One region of the Pelosinus sp. sgz500959 genome, then DNA from elsewhere that is predicted to be linked to it. Evidence: a T-box and tRNA genes for the amino acid it is inferred to sense, from the RefSeq annotation. Region 1 holds a T-box; the other holds one or more tRNA genes.

Region 1 (9,836 bases):
TATTTTGGTGGACGCGAACGATTCCCTCAGGTCTCTGAAGATATGATGGTAGCGGTGGATAAAGCGGATTCAGCTCAGTACAATTTAGAAGAAGTATTGAATCCAACCGATTGGGCACTACTCAATTTTTTAATGGATGCTCGGACTGGACTTGGAAGATTTAGAGAATTTAGAATATCAAACTATAATTTGATGATGGAACTGATTGATTATTGCCGCACGAATACAATTGATGAAATCATGTTATTACCTGATGTGCAAGAGCGAGTCGATCTTTATTTTGAGCATGCGGAAAAGTTTAAAGAACAGATTAAGCGTTGTGCAACAGTTCATAATAATTTAGTTGTTTTAGATTTACAGCAGGAAGAAATTATTTATAGTGGTAATCGCTTTATGGTTTATGCATTATTTCCGGAGTGTAATATTTCAATCCACAGAATGTGGGGATTCCAAAAGCAAAATACGGTGTTTACAGTTGGTAAGTCCATTTTCAATCGTACATCCAATACCAATATTGGCGAGCTAATGCTTAAATACGGTGGAGGCGGACATCTCAATGCCGGAACTTGTCAAGTTAATCATAATCAGGCTGATCTTGTGTTACAAGAACTCATTGAAAAAATAAACGCTGACGCTTAAATTTTTAATTTACATATGGCATACTAACCGCCTTTTATATATGGGGACTGCTCACAAGATAGATTTGAGAGGAAGACTTTCAAACTTATTTTATGAGTAGCTCTATATAAGACTGGGCGGTTATTTGTTGTACAATCAAAATAGTATCAAGTAACCATGGTTAAGGTTTTGCTTATTGTTAGTTCTGTTTGACATAATACAGGAAAAATAAAAAAAATATCGAATGATACAGAAAAAGGGCATTATAAGGAGTGGGCATCATGGTTCGACGGGCATCTTCAATTGCTTTTAAAATTACGATGGTTTATGCAGTAACCAGTATTTTATGGATTTTACTATCAGATCGTGTATTACATTATTTTATTTCCGATCCAGTGTCAGTTATTACTATTGAAATTGTAAAGGGCTGGTTATTTGTTGGGATTACTGCAGTATTACTTTATCGATTAATTTTTCAGCATATGAAGATTATTGTGGAATCAGAGCAAAAATTACAAGAAAAACATGAAGAAACGATGCTAGCTTATGAAGAATTAATTGCCCAAGAAGAAGAGTTAAAGCAACAATTTGATGAAATATTGAATCGTGAAGAGCAAGTTAGCCGTCGAAATGAGTGTTTATATGCCTTACATGAAGCTTCTCTCATTTTAGTACAGGAGTATAAGGTACAAGATCCTTTTGCCATTGTCGTAAGTAAAATGATGGCATTAAGTGGTGCCCAATTTGGTTATATTTATTTACTTGATAAAAATGATATGCTGATGAAATCTAAAGTCATTGATGGATTTTCTGTAGATGAAATTAAGACCAGTGTAAAAAAAGGTGAAGGGTTAATCGGCCAAGTATGGAAAAATGAAGAAACACTCGTCATTGATCATTATCACAAATGGGAAGATCGATTGACAGGTCACCCTTATAATCTTTTGCGTACAGCGATTGGGCTCCCTTTAAAAGCAGGGGGAGAAGTCATTGGTGTATTTAGTATGAACTATACGGAGCATCATGTATTTGATAAAGAAGAACGACTCATGTTAGACAGTTTTGCCGAATTAGCATCCATTGCCTTAGTCAATCTGTTGCTCCATGAAGAATTACAAACGAGTCAAAAACGTAATCAAGCCTTGATTGATGCATTGCCAGACTCTATTTTTCAATTGGATCAACATGGAACGTTACTTGATTATAAAAAGGGCAAAGAATTAGAATGGGCGATAGACATGCAGGGAAGAATTGGAGAGAAAATAGAAACTTTTTTATTGCCAGAATATTCATCAATACTCATGGATAACATAGAAAAAACTCTTTTGACAGGGGTTACCCAAGTTTTTGAATATCAACAGATTGAACAAGGTGTTTTGAAATACCAAGAAATACGAATATTGAAAAGCGGTATAAATGAAGTCATTGCTATTGCTAGAGAAATCACGACACGCAAAGAACTGGAGTGTAAGCTTCAGTATTATGCACTGCATGATAAGGTGACAGGGCTATATAATCGATCCTATTTTGAAGAAAAAATTCAACAATTAAGTGACAGTTGTCAAGTTCCTATTGGCATTATTATGTGCGATATTGATGGCTTGAAATTAGTAAATGATACCTTTGGCCATCAAGCTGGGGATGAATTATTAATGAGCGCTGTTAAAATAATTGAAAGTTGTTTGTCGGCGAAAGATGAGATAGCGCGTGTCGGTGGCGATGAGTTTGCCATTTTGTTGCCGAATAAAGATCAGATAGAAGTTGAAAATGTCTGTCATAAGATCCGAGAGTGCGTTAGCCAATTTCGTAAGGATAATCTTAAAATACCAATGAGTATTTCCCTAGGGATAGGTCTGCGCAGCCAGCCAGAACAAAGTTTATATGAAGTATTTAAGATTGCTGATGATAACATGTACCGCGAAAAATTACATAGTAGCCAAAGCATTAGAAGTTCTATTGTTCAGACCCTTGCAAAGGCATTAGAAGCGCGTGATTTTGTTACCAGTGGTCATGCTGATCGATTACAATATTTGATTGTGGAATTAGCAATGGCAATCGGGTTATCCGATAGTCGGCTATCAGACTTACGTTTATTTGGTCGTTTTCATGATATTGGGAAAGTTGGTATACCTGATGAAATTTTATTTAAGCCAGGGCGCTTAACTGATAGTGAGTTTGAGATTATGAAACGTCATTGTGAAATTGGTTATCGTATTGCTCAGTCTTCCGGTGAGTTGGCCCCTATTGCTGACTGGATACTCAAACATCAGGAATGGTGGAATGGACAAGGTTATCCACTGGGCATTAAAGGCGAAGCCATACCACTTGCTTGTCGTATTTTATCCATTGTCGACGCTTATGACGCAATGACAAATGAGCGTCCTTATCGTGATGCGATATGCCATGATGATGCAATCGCTGAAATTGAACGATGTGTTGGTACTCAGTTTGATCCTAATTTAGTTGAAATCTTTAAAAATATAGTTGCTAAAACTCTTGACTTAGGAGCTGAGAGGCACCAAGTTATCATGAGAGAAATCGCTGCTACAAATCATCAACTTATCGATACTACAAAAGAATGTTAAGATTTAAAATCTCTATTTTACTAGTAAACTAGTTAGGTAGAGGTTTTTTGAGTTTTGTGGCATAATAGGATTATTATCCTGTTGTGGAGGTCCTAATGATTTTTGTAATTGATAACTATGATTCCTTTGTATATAATCTAATCCAATATCTTGGTGAACTTGGACAGGATATTAAGGTAGCGCGTAATGATAAAATTAGTATTTCAGAAATTGAGAATTTGGCACCTACTCATATTTTAATTTTTCAGCACCATTAACAGTCCCTTCTTTTGACTTATATCGTTATTTGCGCTATAGTAATCCTGCTCCTTTTGCTGCTTATTTACATTTTCCTGAAGTGGTGGTAGCGAGTGCATCCCCTGAGCGATATTTGCTTTTGCAAGATAGAATGGTTGAAGCTAGGCCTATAAAAGGTACAAGACCTCGTGGTATTGACGAACAGTCTGATCAACACTTACGGCAAGAACTTTTAAGCAGCGAGAAAGATCAAGCAGAACTGATTATGATTATTGACCTAGAACGTAATGATTTAGGGCGGGTATGTGAATATGGCAGTGTCTGCGTGCCAGATCTCATTCGCTTAGAGGAGTACGCTACGGTTTTTCATTTGGTATCGACAGTGATAGGTCGGCTTTCTAAAAATAAGGATATTATCGATGTGATCATGGCTTCTTTTCTTGGAGGGTCGATCACGGGGGCACCAAAAGTACGGGCTATGGAAATTATTGCAGAACAAGAGTCTATACAACGGGGAATTTATACAGGTTCTATTGGTTATATTGACTTTAATGGTGATGCAGATTTGAATATTGTCATTCGTACATTGATTATAAAAGATGGACAAGCTAATTTTTACGTTGGTGGCAGAATTGTTGCTGATTCTGTACCTGAATTAGAATATCAGGAAACCTTGGATAAAGGACGGGCATTAATGGGTGCTTTAGGCTACAAGGTGTAAGGAGAGTATAATGCAGGATAATTGGATCTATCTAAATGATAAAATGGTTCTGGAAAGTGAGGCTAGCATTTCGCCCTTCGATCATGGCTTTTTATACGGTCATGGTTTATTTGAAACCATGCGCGTTTATCAAGGTAACGTTTTTTGTTTAGAGGAACATTTGAAACGTCTCCATGCTAGTAGTCTTGTATTAGGATGGCCTGAATGGTTTGATGCTGAAGTATTATCTTCTGCCATTTATCAGACGTTAGAAAAAAATAAACTGCAAGAGGCTTCCCTTCGTCTTACTGTAACCCGGGGGATTGGTGCGAGTCGTCCCGATCCATCAACCTGTGGGCAAGTAACGGTTGCTGTCTTTGCTTATCCCATTCAGCTTCTTGGTGCTGACGTGTACGAGCAAGGGTGGAGTATGGTTACAGCGAGCATAAGGCGCAACCTCACTTCACCCTTATGTGGCCTTAAAGTTGCCAATTATCTTGATCATATCTTGGCGAAATCCGAAGCGCGGCATAAAGGAGCAAACGAAGCCTTATTACTTAATACAAAGGGGAATGTTGCCGAAGGTACAATGTGCAATGTTTTTTTTGTAATTGATGATCGCTTGATTACTCCTGATGAAAAGAGTGGGCTGCTGCCAGGTATTACTCGTGCCCTTGTGCTAAAAATTGCCTATCAGGCAGGTCTTAGGGTAGAAGAACGACAAGTTGATCCTGATGAACTATTAGGAATATCCGAAATGTTTATTACCAGTTCATTGCTTGAAATTATGGCTGTGACCATATTAGACCAACGTATCGTCAAAGATGGTCGCCCCGGTAAGATAACGAAATTATTACAAAAAGAATATAAAATTAAGACTGAGAGGAGTCAGAGCGCAACCTAGCGCCAATTAAGAATGAATTTTGTTGCAATTGATTTTGAAACTGCCAACGCCAGCCGTTCAAGTGTATGTAGTTTGGCAGCTGTTACTGTAGAAAATGGACAGATTGTCCGTTCAGCTTATTCGTTAATCCGTCCTCCTGTAATGAAATTTGATTATCGTAATATCGAAGTACATGGTATTCAGCCCGAAGATGTGATGCATAAACCAACGTTTGATCAATTATGGGAGCGTATTTGTCCTCATATTGAAAATAAAATTGTTCTGGCCCATAATGCTGCTTTTGATATCAGTGTATTGCGCAGTATTTTGCAAACGTATTCCTTACCAGTGCCTACTATGAAATATGCTTGTACGGTACAAATTGCAAAAAAAACATGGCCCGGTGAAGATAATTATAAGCTCAATACACTAGCCCAAAGATTCAATATTGATTTTGAACACCATAATGCTCTTCACGATGCCCGCACATGTGCAAAAATTGCCATTTTGGCTGGGCGAGAATTAAGAATTAATAACTTTTTACAGTTAATGCATATATTAAAGCTACCCGTCAAAGATTTTGCATAAAGTAGCATAAACTTGACAAATACTATGTCTTATGAGTATATTATAGGTGATATATTTCGATAAGCTATGATAGGGAGGAGTACCCTGTGACCGCCGTTCAGAGAAGAGATCCGTGGCTGAAAGATCTCTCGGAGTGGAATAGGGGAAGGTAGTCCTTGAGCTGCAGCGCTGAACTGATAGTAAGTGTTGCCGGTATGCCCCGTTATGGCAGTAGAGTCCGCGTAGGCATTTTCTATGGCTATTGGCGGTAAAACAAGGTGGTACCACGAGAGTATGCTCTTTCGTCCTTTTAGGATGAGAGGGCTTTTTATTTTTGTATAATAACGAGGAGGCGCTAATTTTGACAGAAAAGAATATTCCAACAGTATACGATCCCCAGGCAGTAGAAGAAAAATGGTATAAATATTGGGAAGATCATGGTTTATTTCATGATGAAGTGGATAAAGGGAAAAAGCCTTTTAGTATTGTGATTCCGCCACCAAATGTAACAGGACAACTTCATATGGGACATGCCCTAGATAATGCTCTGCAAGATATTCTGATTCGTTTTCGCCGAATGCAAGGTTATAATACCTTATGGATGCCAGGTACAGATCATGCTGGCATTGCTACGCAAATTAAGGTTGAAGAAATGCTGGCGCAAGATGGTATTACCCGCCATGATTTAGGCAGAGAAAAATTTATCGAAAAAGTATGGGAATGGAAAGAACAATATGGGGATCGGATTATTAAACAATTAAAAAGTTTAGGGGCTTCTTGTGATTGGCAGCGAGAACGGTTTACGATGGATGAGGGCTGCTCTAAGGCCGTGCGGGAAGTGTTTGTGTCCCTCTATGAGAAAGGTCTTATTTATCAAGGAAATCGTATCACCAATTGGTGTCCACGCTGCAATACGGCCTTAAGTGATATTGAAGTTGAGCATGAAGACAAACCAGGTCATCTATATCATGTTCGTTATCCTGTGGAAGGGTGTTCAGGAGAATTTTTGAGTGTGGCGACGACTCGTCCAGAAACGATTTTGGGTGATACGGCTGTTGCTGTCAATCCAGAGGATATACGATATAGCCATTTAATTGGTAAGAACTTAATTTTACCTTTAGTAGGACGTTCTATTCCAGTGATTGCTGATGAATATGTAGATCAGGCTTTTGGTACAGGAGCTGTAAAAATTACTCCAGCTCATGATCCGAATGACTTTGAAATGGGACTTCGTCATAAGCTGCCGCAAATCGTTGTCATTACCAATGACGGAACTATGGCAGCAGAGACTGGCAAATATGCGGGAATGGATCGTTACGAGTGTCGTAAGGCATTAGTAAACGATCTAAAAGAAGAAGGTTATTTGGTCAAAATTGATGATCATCAACACGCAGTCGGTCATTGTCAACGTTGTACCACAGTTGTAGAACCACTGGTTTCGAAACAATGGTTTGTTAATATGCAGTCTTTAGCTGATCCTGCGATTGAAGCTGTAAATTCAGGTAAAATTCAATTTGTGCCTGAACGTTTTACCAAAACTTATATTAACTGGATGGATAATATTCGTGATTGGTGCATCTCACGACAAATTTGGTGGGGACATCGCATTCCTGCTTGGTATTGTGAATGTGGTGCAACCATTGTAGCACGAGAAGATATTACAGTTTGTCCTACATGTGGTAGCCATAGTATTCAGCAAGATTCTGATGTATTAGACACTTGGTTTAGTTCGGGATTATGGCCTTTCTCTACCATGGGGTGGCCTGAGGACACAGATGAATTGCAGCAGTTTTATCCAACCAGTGTACTTGTGACTGGTTATGATATAATTTTCTTTTGGGTAGCTCGAATGATTATGATGGGGCTAGAATTCAAAAAAGAAATTCCGTTTAAACATGTATTTATTCATGGATTAGTTCGAGATTCTCAGGGGCGCAAAATGAGTAAGTCTTTGGGCAATGGTATTGATCCATTAGAAGTCATTGAAAAAAATGGTGCTGATACTCTGCGCTTCACTTTAGTAACAGGAAATACTCCGGGCAATGATATGCGTTTTTATTGGGAACGAGTAGAGTCAAGCCGCAATTTTGCAAATAAACTCTGGAATGCTTCTCGCTTTGTACTAATGAATCTAGAAGATGTGGACCAGGTTTCTAAGTTAGAAAGTTATGGAGTGACTGCGCGAGAAAATAATAGTTTTACTTTAGCTGATCGATGGATTTTAAGTCGTTTTGGCAAAACTGTGACTGAAGTTACACGGAATTTGGAACGTTTTGAACTCGGTGAAGCAGCGCGTCTCTTGTACGAATTTATTTGGAATGAGTATTGCGATTGGTATATCGAAATGGCTAAGGCGCGACTCTATAACAAAGAAGATGTTTCGGCTAGAACAACAGCCCAGTATGTATTATGGTATGTCCTGGAGAAAACATTAAAACTGTTACATCCATTTATGCCTTTTATCACTGAAACAATTTGGCAACACTTACCTCATGAAGGTCATAGTATTATGGTAGCTGAGTGGCCCGCTGAGGAATCAAGTTTACTTGATGAGCAAGCAGAACAACAGATGAATACCATCATGGATGCCATTAAAGCCATTCGTAATATGCGGGCTGAAGTCAATGTACCGCCAGGCAAAAAAAGCGAAGTTATTTTGCAAGTTGTTACTGCTGAATTGCAAACTGTCTTTGCTAGCAATTTACAGTATGTAAAAACAATGGCAGCCGCTGATCCGATTACAATGCTTAGCCCTGAGGCGGGGAAACCTGAAAATGCCATGACAGCTGTTGTCAATGGTGTAGAGATCTATATGCCTCTTAAAGGGATGATTGATGTGGAAAAAGAAACATTACGTCTTAATAAAGAATTGGCAGGTCTTGATAAAGAATTGGCGCGCATTGCGGGCAAACTTTCCAACGAAGCTTTTGTTGCAAAAGCTCCACCTGAAGTCATTGCAAAAGAAAAAGCCAAAGCTGGAGAATACCAAGAGAAACAACAAGCGATTCAAGAACGATTGGTCTATTTAGCTAGTATATAATGATAAGGGCGGGTGTTACACCCGCCTATTTTACACAAAGGATGTGATGATGATGACCTATGAGGAATCTTTGCATTATTTGGCTAATTTATGTAAATTTGGTATTAATTTAGGCTTGGTTAGGATTGAAAAACTTCTTGAGATGATGGATCATCCAGAGAAAAAATTTAAAACAATTCATATTACGGGAACCAATGGGAAGGGGTCAACAACAGCGATGTTGGCATCTATATTAAGGTCTGCCAACATAAAAACAGGGATGTATACGTCTCCCCACCTTGCTCACTATACAGAGCGTATGATGGTCAATGGACAACAAATAACTCCTGAGCAGTTTGCAAAAACCATTAAGTATACAAGTCAATTTGTGGAAAAGATAGCCGAAGATGGGTTTGGACATCCAACAGAATTTGAAGTATTAACAGCAGCAGCTTTTCACTATTTTGCAACATGTGGAGTGGAATATGCTGTAATTGAAGTCGGGTTAGGCGGATTGTTAGATTCGACCAATGTCATTGTGCCAGAAGTGTCTGTAATTACGAATGTTACCCTAGATCATATTGATAAATGTGGTCATACAATTTCTCAGATCGCAACTCATAAGGCTGGAATTATTAAACAAGGGGTGCCGATTGTTACAGGAGCGCAAGGGGAAGCTTTCGATATTATTAAAGAATTTTCACAAGAAAAATCAGCCAAGCTGTATCGCTATGGCCATGATTTCTCTGCAACTTTTGCTGGTTTGATCGAACATCGTCAAAATGTTGTAATCGAAGATGAGGAACAAGGAAATATAGGGACCTTTACAGTTAGTTTATTAGGTCATCACCAAGTGGATAATTGTGCAATTGCTGTGAAGACCGCATTTGTCTTAGCCAAAGAAGAAGAGCGTATTACCTTGTCTGCTCTGAAAAAAGGACTCTTAGAAGTATGTTGGCCTGGACGGTTTGAGGTCATTCCAGGACAACCAACGATTATTATTGATGGAGCTCACAATCAGGATGGCGCAAGAGGGCTACGTAAAAATTTGAATGAATTCTATGGACAAAAAGAAATTGTTTTTTTACTGGGGATTTTGCAAGATAAAGATGTGGCAGCCATTCTTAGAGAACTAATTTACCCTGTTGATAAAGTTGTGGTGGTTGCACCTTTATCCGAACGAGCTGGAGAACCCCAAGAGATTGCCAAGCAAATACAGGCAGTTCA
Region 2 (9,836 bases), on a different contig from region 1:
CGCTCCAATGGCGACGTGAATGTCCATGTCATCATGGAAGAACTTGGTGGCGGTGGACATCAAACTGTAGCTGGTGCTCAATTGAGAAAATCAAGCATAGAAGAAGTAAAGCGCCAAATTATTCAACTGAGCGCTAAATATATAGAGGAGAGTGGAGAAAATGAAAGTAATTCTACAACAAGAAGTTAAAAAACTTGGTAAAAAAGGTGATATTATAGAGGTCTCAGAGGGGTATGCGCGCAATTATCTGCTCTTACAGAAATTAGCCATTCCAGCGACTGCCTCAAATGTAAATAACGCCAGCCAACAAAAAGCATCAGAGGAACGTAAAGTACAGCGTGCAATTGATGAAGCTAATTTCTTGGCAGCTCAAATGTCAAAAGTAGAGGTAACAGTAAGTGTTAAAATCGGTGAAGGTGGCAAGCTATTTGGTTCAGTTACCTCCAAAGATATTGCTGATGCACTACTTAGTCAACATAAAATTGAGCTTGATAAACGTAAAATTGACTTAAAAGATGCCATTAAAGCTGTAGGTACATACCCTGTAGCAATTAAGTTGTATCCAGAAATCAGTGCAAAGATACAAGTACACATTATTGCTAAACAGTAAAGAGGTATGGTTTTCCCCACCCTTTTCCTCATGATAGAGGAAATTAGAAAGGATTAGTGCTATGAAAGACTTTTTTAAAAAATTTAGACCTAATCGATCACTGCCTTTGACTGTAGCAGCAGATGAGCAACTCAAGCGCCAAGTTACGGCTTTGTATGAACTCTATTCAGGGATTTTTGGGTCGGATAAAGTCGTATTAAAAGCTGGTAAACTCGATGCGTTAGCATTAATGAGTTCAGATAAATTACCAGAAAGAGTATTGGCTTTACAAAAGTTGGTATTTGAAGATCCAACAATTGAGCAACTCCCTCCCGTTCATAAGATACCAGAATTATTGGCTCAAATTGAAGAAGAAGTAGCAGACTTAATGGCTCGACAGACATTAGAAGACCGGTTAGAAAAGAAAATAAATGAAAAAATGGAAGAACGTCACCTGGAATATGTCCGGGAAATAAAAATGCAAGTACTCAAAGAACAAGAAAATAATGTTGAGAATCCTCAAACTCTGAAAAAGTATGCGATGTTAGAAGTATTAGAACAAAAAAAACTAACAACATCAGCGATGGAACTTACGCGTCCAGCACTGCTATCAGAGATTGTTGGGCAAGAAAGGGCTGTTGAAGCTCTCAGCGCAAAGCTTGCTTCACCTTATCCACAACATCTTATTTTATACGGCCCGCCAGGAGTTGGTAAAACAACAGCTGCCCGCCTTGTCCTTGAAGCTGCCAAAAAACTTAAATTTACTCCTTTTGCGGGTGATGCTCCTTTCGTTGAAGTGGATGGAACAACTCTGCGTTGGGATTCCAGAGGAATGACTAACCCTTTATTAGGGTCCGTTCATGATCCTATTTACCAAGGGGCTAGAAGAGATTTAGCAGAGACTGGTGTTCCTGAGCCTAAGACCGGTTTGGCAACAGATGCCCATGGTGGTATTTTGTTCATTGATGAAATTGGCGAAATGGATGCAATGCTACAAAATAAATTGCTTAAAGTCTTAGAAGATAAACGAGTCTCATTTGACTCAGCCTATTATGATCCTTCTGATCCTAATGTTCCCAAATATATTAAAAAGTTATTTGAAGATGGTGCTCCAGCAGATTTTATTTTGATTGGAGCAACCACGCGTGATGCTTCTGATATTAATCCGGCGATTCGATCGCGTTCCGCTGAAATTTATTTTGAACCATTAACGCCAAAACATATTGAAGAAATCGTATCGAATGCAGCTCTTAAGTTAAAGGTAACACTAGAGCCTGATGTGGCATCCCTTATTAGTGAGTATACGATTGAAGGACGTAAAGCCATTAATATTTTATCGGATGCATTTGGGTTAGCCTTGTATCGTGCTGGAGATATTGATCAAGTTGTTATCAACTGTGAAGATATTTATAAAGTAGTTCAGGTGAGTCGCTTGAGTCCTTATGTGAGTCGTAAAGGCACTGAAACTGGAGAAGTCGGCAAAGTATTTGGACTTGGGGTATCTGGGTATCTTGGTTCAGTACTAGAAATCGAAGCAGTTGCTTTCCCTGCTTCTGAGAAAGGCAAGGGACGAATACGTTTTAATGATACAGCAGGTAGTATGGCTAAAGACTCTGTCTTTAATGCTGCCGCTGTAGTGAGAAAAACCACTGGTGAAGATTTGGGAAATTATGATCTTCATATTAATATTATTGGTGGAGGTCGCATTGATGGACCGTCAGCAGGCACTGCGATTGTGATTGCTATTATCTCGGCAATTACTCAAAAGCCTATTTGGCAGGATATCGCAATCACAGGTGAAATTTCCATCCAAGGTAAGGTCAAAGCTGTCGGCGGTGTATTCGAAAAAGCCTATGGTGCCAAACAGGCTGGCATGACTCGAATGATTATTCCTAAAGAAAATGAGAAAGATATTCCACATGGACACTTAGGTTTAACGATTATTCCTGTTGAAAATGTCGAAGAAGCCATCGAAATTTTATTGAATGATACTAAACAGAAAAGCGCATAGGAATCGGGGTGAGATAAGCTTTTGTTAGATAGAATACCACCACAAAATATTGAAGCTGAACAAGCAGTACTTGGAGCGATGCTCATTGAGCGAGAAGCTATTTCTAAGGTTGCTGAATTTTTGCGACCTGAAGATTGTTATCGTGAGGCTCATAGGCTGATCTATAATGCCATGCTCGAACTATTCAATAAAAATGATGCAGTCGATATGGTTACCGTTATTGAGTTTTTGCGTAAAATCGACAAGTTAGAAACTGCAGGCGGTATTTCTTATATCACATCATTGACGAATAGTGTTCCAACTGCTGCCAATGTACTGTATCATGCGAAAATAGTAGAAGAAAAAGCACTACTCCGCCAACTTATTAATGCGGCTACTAATATTGCTAGTATGGGGTATGAAGGTAGCGAGGAAGTCGCTGGTATTTTAGATACTGCAGAAAAAACCATATTAGCCGTATCAAGTCGCAAATCAGGGAAAGATTTTACGCCGATAAAAAGTATTATCTTTGATGCATTCAATAAAATTGAGCAGTTGTATGCTTCGAAAGGGAGCATTACTGGACTCTCGACAGGATTTAAAGATTTAGATCGATTGACATCAGGTTTACAGCCATCTGACCTTATCCTGATTGCAGCGAGACCAAGTATGGGAAAGACAGCCTTTGTACTCAATATTGCTCAACATATTGGTATCAAGGAAAAGAAAGCCGTGGCTTTCTTTAGTCTGGAAATGTCAAAAGAGCAACTTGTTCAACGTATGTTGTGCGCAGAGTCGACTATTGATTCTCAGAGGCTGCGTATTGGTGAACTTGAAGCTAATGATTGGACAAAACTAGTTAGTGGAGCAGATAGACTATCTGCAGCGCCTATTTTTATTGATGATACATCAGGTATTACGGTTATGGAAATGCGCTCTAAAGCTAGAAGACTCAAAATTGAGTACGATTTGCAATTGATCATTATTGATTATTTGCAACTCATGCAGGGGAGCAGTAAAGGCAAGGGGAGCGAAAATCGTCAACAAGAAATTTCTGAAATATCTCGATCTCTAAAAGGACTCGCTCGGGAAATTGGCGTACCAGTCATTGCCTTGTCCCAGCTTAGCCGTAGTGTAGAATCGCGGCAGGTCAAAAAACCTATGCTTAGCGATCTTCGAGAATCAGGTTCTCTTGAGCAAGATGCTGATATTGTAGCGTTCTTATATCGGGATGATTATTATAATCCTGATAGTGAACAAAAAAATATTACAGAAGTCATCATTGCGAAACATCGTAATGGTCCCGTCGATACGGTTCAATTATTTTTCCATAAACAATTTACTAAGTTTAGTGATTTATCAAAGTTACCAGAATAGAGGCCAGTACTGACTAACGCCTCTTTTCTGGCGGAATCGGAAAGCATATCACTTTCTCGATTTCAAGTAAGAATGACTAAGGCTTATGCCTGCGTCTGAGGACTTGGCACAAGCCAAGTCTTTTCTTACGTAATCAGAAAGTATAACACTTTCTCGATATCAGAAGGGGCGAAGTATTTTTTGATTATCAGCTAACGAAGTGTACCGTTCATATAAAGTAGGTATACAGTGGATAAGATAAGATCTAATGAATAAAATCCGAACAATACATAAATATAGGACGAGAACATTCGAAATGAAATTGACACTATAAGAGTAAAATGCTATGATGTTAAGGGGAAATTGTAAAGTTATTAACATTTTTAAATATAAGAATGTTATTTGGATTTCTTTTTTTCATATTGGATAAAATATGTATAAATAAAATTTGCAAACAACTTATCAACAGAGTTATCCACAAAGTGTGCATAAGTTATTCTGATATGTTAATACCATTATGGATAAAATTAGGTTGTTAAAAGTAAGAATAAAATATAAAAGAGACTGAAGTCTTGTATTAGGTAATAATATAATGTTCGGTCTCCTATAAGAATGGGAAGGGTGAAGTTTATGTCAGCAATCGTAGTTATGGGTACACAATGGGGCGATGAAGGTAAAGGTAAGATTGTCGATTATTTAGCAGAACAGGCCGATGTTGTTGCTCGTTATCAAGGAGGCAATAATGCAGGGCACACTGTTGTTGTAGCTGGTAAAGAATTTAAACTCCATTTGTTACCGTCAGGGATTTTATATAAAGGAAAAACTTGCGTTGTTGGTAACGGTGTGGTAATTGATCCAGCTGTAATGATCAAAGAAATTAAAGGCATGCAAGAAAAAGGTTTTGAGACTGTAGGATTAAAAATTTCCAATCGTGCTCATGTGATTATGCCTTATCATCGTTTACTTGATGAAGTCGAAGAAGAATATCGTGGAGATCATAAAATCGGTACAACGAAACGTGGTATTGGTCCATGTTATATGGATAAAAACTCTCGGTGCGGTATTCGTATGGTTGACCTTATGGATGCTGAGGAGTTTGCAGAAAAACTCAAACGTAATCTAGATGCAAAAAATCATTTATTTAAGGCTGTTTATGGTGTTGAAGGCTTTGACTATGAAACAGTCAAAAATGAATATTTAGGTTATGCTGAAGAATTACGCTCTTATGTTGTTGATACATCAGCAACCTTAAATCAAGCCCTCAAACAAGGTAAAAAAGTCTTGTTTGAAGGAGCGCAAGCTACTATGCTTGATCTGGATCATGGTACTTATCCTTATGTTACTTCTTCTAATCCTATCGCTGGTGGTGTAGGTGTAGGAGCAGGTATTGGACCGACTAAGATCAATAATGTAGTTGGTGTAGTCAAAGCTTACACAACTCGTGTTGGTGAAGGACCTTTCCCAACAGAATTATTTGATGAAATGGGTGACCATATCAGAGAAGCTGGTCATGAGTATGGTACAACAACTGGTCGGCCGCGTCGTTGTGGATGGCTTGATGCTTGTGTAGTTCGCTATGCTGTTGATTTAAGTGGTATTGATTATATGGCAATTACGCGTTTAGATATTTTGGATGCTGTAAAAACATTGAAAATATGCGTTGCCTATAAATATAAAGGTGAAATCATTAATGAATTCCCTGCAAGTTTGAAAACTTTAGCAGCTGTTGAGCCTGTTTATGAAGAATTCACAGGTTGGGAAACTGATACGACTGGTGTACGTCTCTATGAAGATTTACCTCTGAATGCTCGTCTTTATTTAGAGCGATTAAGTGAAGTTGCAGGCACTAAACTTGGTATTGTATCAGTAGGACCTGGTCGTGACCAAACAATTATTTTAGCAGATATGTTTAAATAAGAATCATAATTGATAGAATAGATGTAGGTGAAAACAATGGCAAAATTATTATTAAAAGAGATTGTTGATTGTTTTGCTCTTGAAGTACTAAATGCGGATACTAACCTAGATAGTTTAGTAGGAGTATCTGATATTAACCGGCCAGGACTTGTCTTGGCCGGTTATCTCCAGTACTTTGATGGAGAGCGTATTCAGGTCATTGGCAGGACTGAAATATCTTTTCTAGAATCTCTTGAAAAAGAGTTAGCTAATGAACGGTGGCAGGCTCTAATCAATCTTACATTTCCATGTTTAATCATAACTCGTAATATGGAATTACCTGATGAGTGGATCAAAATTGCAACTGAACGGCAGTTGCCAATTTTGAGAACACATTTACCTACGACTCGCTTTATGGCACAACTGACCGATTATCTTGAACAAAAATTAGCACCGAGTGTGACGATCCATGCTGTACTTGTTGATGTCCATGGGATTGGTACACTGATTATTGGTGAGAGCGGTGTTGGTAAAAGTGAATCAGCTTTAGAACTCATAAGACGTGGTCATCGTTTAGTGGCTGATGATGCTGTTGACGTGATTCGGAGCGGGGAAGATATCCTTATTGGTAGTGCGCCTGAAGTCTTACGCCATGTGATGGAAGTTCGAGGGCTTGGCATCTTAAATATTAAAGCTTTATTTGGAATTGGAGCCATACGGCCACGACAAAAAATTCAGCTGGTTATTCGCCTAGAAGAGTGGAAACAAGATCGATATTATGATCGTTTGGGGATTGACGAAGAGCAACATGAAATTTTAGGTGTAGGGTTACCTTGTAAGACGATCCCTGTTCGGCCAGGTCGTAATCTTTCAAACATCATCGAAGTAGCTGCCATGAATTATAGGTTAAAGAATCTTGGTTATGATGCAGCAGAACAATTTATTGAAAAACAAAGAAAGTATTGTTTAACTGATCATCAAGATTAATAAAAAATGCAAAAAAACATGAAAAATAGCGAAAAAGATGTTGACAAGAAGGATGGATTACTATATAATCATATCTTGTGAGAACGTTGCGATCCACTAGCTCAGTTGGTAGAGCACCTGACTTTTAATCAGGGTGTCGATGGTTCGAGCCCATCGTGGGTCACCATTTCTGGCCCGTTGGTCAAGCGGTCAAGACACCGCCCTTTCACGGCGATAACGGGGGTTCGATTCCCCCACGGGTCACCAAATTACGGGGGATTAGCTCAGCTGGGAGAGCGCCTGCCTTACAAGCAGGATGTCGGCGGTTCGATCCCGTCATCCCCCACCATTTCTTAACGTATCTCCATTTTGCGGCCCAGTAGTTTAGCGGTTAGAATGCCGCCCTGTCACGGCGGAGGTCGTCGGTTCAAATCCGATCTGGGTCGCCATTATCATTATTATGCCTCGGTAGCTCAGTCGGTAGAGCAGAGGACTGAAAATCCTCGTGTCGGCAGTTCGATTCTGCCCTGAGGCACCATCTCCGGTTCACTAGCTCAGTTGGTAGAGCACCTGACTTTTAATCAGGGTGTCCCGCGTTCGAGCCGCGGGTGAGCCACCATTTTCTGGCCCGTTGGTCAAGCGGTCAAGACACCGCCCTTTCACGGCGATAACGGGGGTTCGATTCCCCCACGGGTCACCAAATTACGGGGGATTAGCTCAGCTGGGAGAGCGCCTGCCTTACAAGCAGGATGTCGGCGGTTCGATCCCGTCATCCCCCACCATTTCTTAACGTATCTCCATTTTGCGGCCCAGTAGTTTAGCGGTTAGAATGCCGCCCTGTCACGGCGGAGGTCGTCGGTTCAAATCCGATCTGGGTCGCCATTATCATTATTATGCCTCGGTAGCTCAGTCGGTAGAGCAGAGGACTGAAAATCCTCGTGTCGGCAGTTCGATTCTGCCCTGAGGCACCATCTCCGGTTCACTAGCTCAGTTGGTAGAGCACCTGACTTTTAATCAGGGTGTCCCGCGTTCGAGCCGCGGGTGAGCCACCATTTTCTGGCCCGTTGGTCAAGCGGTCAAGACACCGCCCTTTCACGGCGATAACGGGGGTTCGATTCCCCCACGGGTCACCAAATTACGGGGGATTAGCTCAGCTGGGAGAGCGCCTGCCTTACAAGCAGGATGTCGGCGGTTCGATCCCGTCATCCCCCACCATCGTAATAATTAACCTCATGCTTACATAAGCATGAGGTTTTTTGATATATTAAAAAATATGTCAGAATAAGCAGGAATTTGTCAAAATAAAACGAATTTACAATATAAGGATTCATAAGGAGGAGATCTTTTTTTTTGAGGAAAAATCAAAAAAGACGAAGGTATTTGTAGGATGATCTAGAATAATAGAGTATAAACATGAATTTTTAGACTTATCTAAAAATGGAGGGGAAATATGAATAAGAAACGCTTTTCTATTATTATGCAGCTTTCCAGTATATTCATTATAGTCATCGGTCTTTTATTATCAGTTTTAGGATATGTGATTTATCATTTTAAGAATAGTGGAGAGGCAACTGGAACGTTAGTCACGCACACTGCAGTACAATTGAATACTGTAAAAAGTGCTCGTTTACAGTTTACTGAAGCTCTTTTAGATATGCGAGGTTTTCTATTTTATCCTGATGGTGCCAATATATATGAACAAGGATATCATACAAAAATTAAAAAAAGCAGTGAATTGGCCCATAAATATAATGATAACTCAACCCTGGGGGATGCTAAAAATTCTGGAGCTAAATTAGCTAAATTGGTTGATGATTATATTGTTTTAGGTGATAAAGTCATTGCTGCCAAAAAGAATAATGACCCTAATTTGAACCAATTGACAACTGAAGGACGACAACTTGTTCAGGCCATTACAGCTCAGTTTGTTGAAGTTGATGACTTGCAGCAAAAGTACATGGATGATAGAGGAATATTTCTTTCTGATAATGCAAAGAGCGAGACCAATACAGCAATCATCGTTAGCAGCGTTATTTCAGTCGCAGTTATTTTATTAGTGATTTGGTATAGCAGAAGTATAACTCGGCGTTTAAAAAATATCAGTACAGAATTGGCAGTGGTGGGAAGCCTCACACTAAACGGTGAAGATTTACATCCTCTTATGAATGATGAAATTGGCGATATGGGTACAATTATTATTAACATGAAGAAAGCCCTTAATGATATTGTTTTGCAGATTGCAGATGGTAGTCAGACGCTGACATCAGCGAGTGAGGGTCTTAGTCATTCTGTTAGTGAACAATTAAAGGCTGTAGAAACTGTTGCAGAAAGTGTAACTGCCATCGCAGCAGGTTCATCCCAAAATGCAGATAATATTAGTCATATTTCTGCGACCATTCAAGAAATATCAGCAAGTTCTGAAGAAATCAATGCGAGTACTGCCGAAGTTAATATTAGTACTCAAAATGCCGTTGCGGAAGCCGCTAAAGGCATGGATATGTTAATTGAGTCTGTGGCACAAAATGAATCCATTAGTCGATCTATGAATGAGATTACTGCTGTTACAGGAAAATTAGACCAAGGATCGGAAAAAATCAAAGGCATTGTAGATTTAATTAATAGTATTGCTGGACAAACTAATCTTCTGGCACTAAATGCAGCGATTGAGGCAGCACGTGCAGGCGAAGCTGGTCGTGGTTTTGCGGTGGTGGCAGAAGAAGTTCGCAAATTAGCCGAGCAAAGCGCTAGTGCCACACGTGATATTACACTGATCATTAATGATATGAGTGCTGAGATCAATTTTGCTGTTAAGACAGTGCAGCAGGCGAATCGTGAAGTGGATAAAGGTAAAGAAGTAACCATTGCTACACAAAAAGGTTTTGATGTTATTATGGAAAAAATGAGTCGTGTAAAAAGTGGTATTGAACACATTGCAAATGCTGTGAGCGAAACGACTCAAGGTATTCAAACAATGGTTGATAGTGTCGAGAATATTAGCACTGTTGCCTATGCAACTTCGTCAAGTGCTGAAACTGTAGC

What was found. A T-box is a leader RNA that pairs with one kind of tRNA and senses whether it is charged. The one in region 1 lies ahead of ACAN52_RS16445 (valine--tRNA ligase), so its partner is inferred to be a tRNA-Val.
Region 2: it encodes a tRNA-Val, which carries the amino acid that the T-box ahead of ACAN52_RS16445 (valine--tRNA ligase) is inferred to sense. The anticodon was not compared.

Annotation. Positions count from the first base shown of each region.
Region 1 covers NZ_JBGJZL010000011.1:3,046-12,881, reverse strand. Annotated here, with positions in the region: gene ACAN52_RS16475 (exopolyphosphatase) at 1-639, shown strand, start outside; gene ACAN52_RS16470 (diguanylate cyclase domain-containing protein) at 900-3,203, shown strand; gene ACAN52_RS16465 (hypothetical protein) at 3,299-3,460, shown strand; gene ACAN52_RS16460 (anthranilate synthase component I family protein) at 3,490-4,161, shown strand; gene ACAN52_RS16455 (aminotransferase class IV) at 4,172-5,044, shown strand; gene ACAN52_RS16450 (3'-5' exonuclease) at 5,057-5,611, shown strand; T-box leader at 5,669-5,903, shown strand; gene ACAN52_RS16445 (valine--tRNA ligase) at 5,952-8,630, shown strand; gene ACAN52_RS16440 (bifunctional folylpolyglutamate synthase/dihydrofolate synthase) at 8,677-9,836, shown strand, end outside.
Region 2 covers NZ_JBGJZL010000009.1:200,762-210,597, reverse strand. Annotated here, with positions in the region: gene ACAN52_RS15555 (DHH family phosphoesterase) at 1-189, shown strand, start outside; gene rplI (50S ribosomal protein L9) at 161-610, shown strand; gene lonC (Lon family ATP-dependent protease) at 672-2,600, shown strand; gene dnaB (replicative DNA helicase) at 2,622-3,956, shown strand; gene ACAN52_RS15535 (adenylosuccinate synthase) at 4,566-5,852, shown strand; gene hprK (HPr(Ser) kinase/phosphatase) at 5,889-6,818, shown strand; tRNA gene ACAN52_RS15525 (tRNA-Lys) at 6,909-6,984, shown strand; tRNA gene ACAN52_RS15520 (tRNA-Glu) at 6,990-7,064, shown strand; tRNA gene ACAN52_RS15515 (tRNA-Val) at 7,071-7,146, shown strand; tRNA gene ACAN52_RS15510 (tRNA-Asp) at 7,171-7,246, shown strand; tRNA gene ACAN52_RS15505 (tRNA-Phe) at 7,260-7,335, shown strand; tRNA gene ACAN52_RS15500 (tRNA-Lys) at 7,341-7,416, shown strand; tRNA gene ACAN52_RS15495 (tRNA-Glu) at 7,423-7,497, shown strand; tRNA gene ACAN52_RS15490 (tRNA-Val) at 7,504-7,579, shown strand; tRNA gene ACAN52_RS15485 (tRNA-Asp) at 7,604-7,679, shown strand; tRNA gene ACAN52_RS15480 (tRNA-Phe) at 7,693-7,768, shown strand; tRNA gene ACAN52_RS15475 (tRNA-Lys) at 7,774-7,849, shown strand; tRNA gene ACAN52_RS15470 (tRNA-Glu) at 7,856-7,930, shown strand; tRNA gene ACAN52_RS15465 (tRNA-Val) at 7,937-8,012, shown strand; gene ACAN52_RS15460 (methyl-accepting chemotaxis protein) at 8,248-9,836, shown strand, end outside.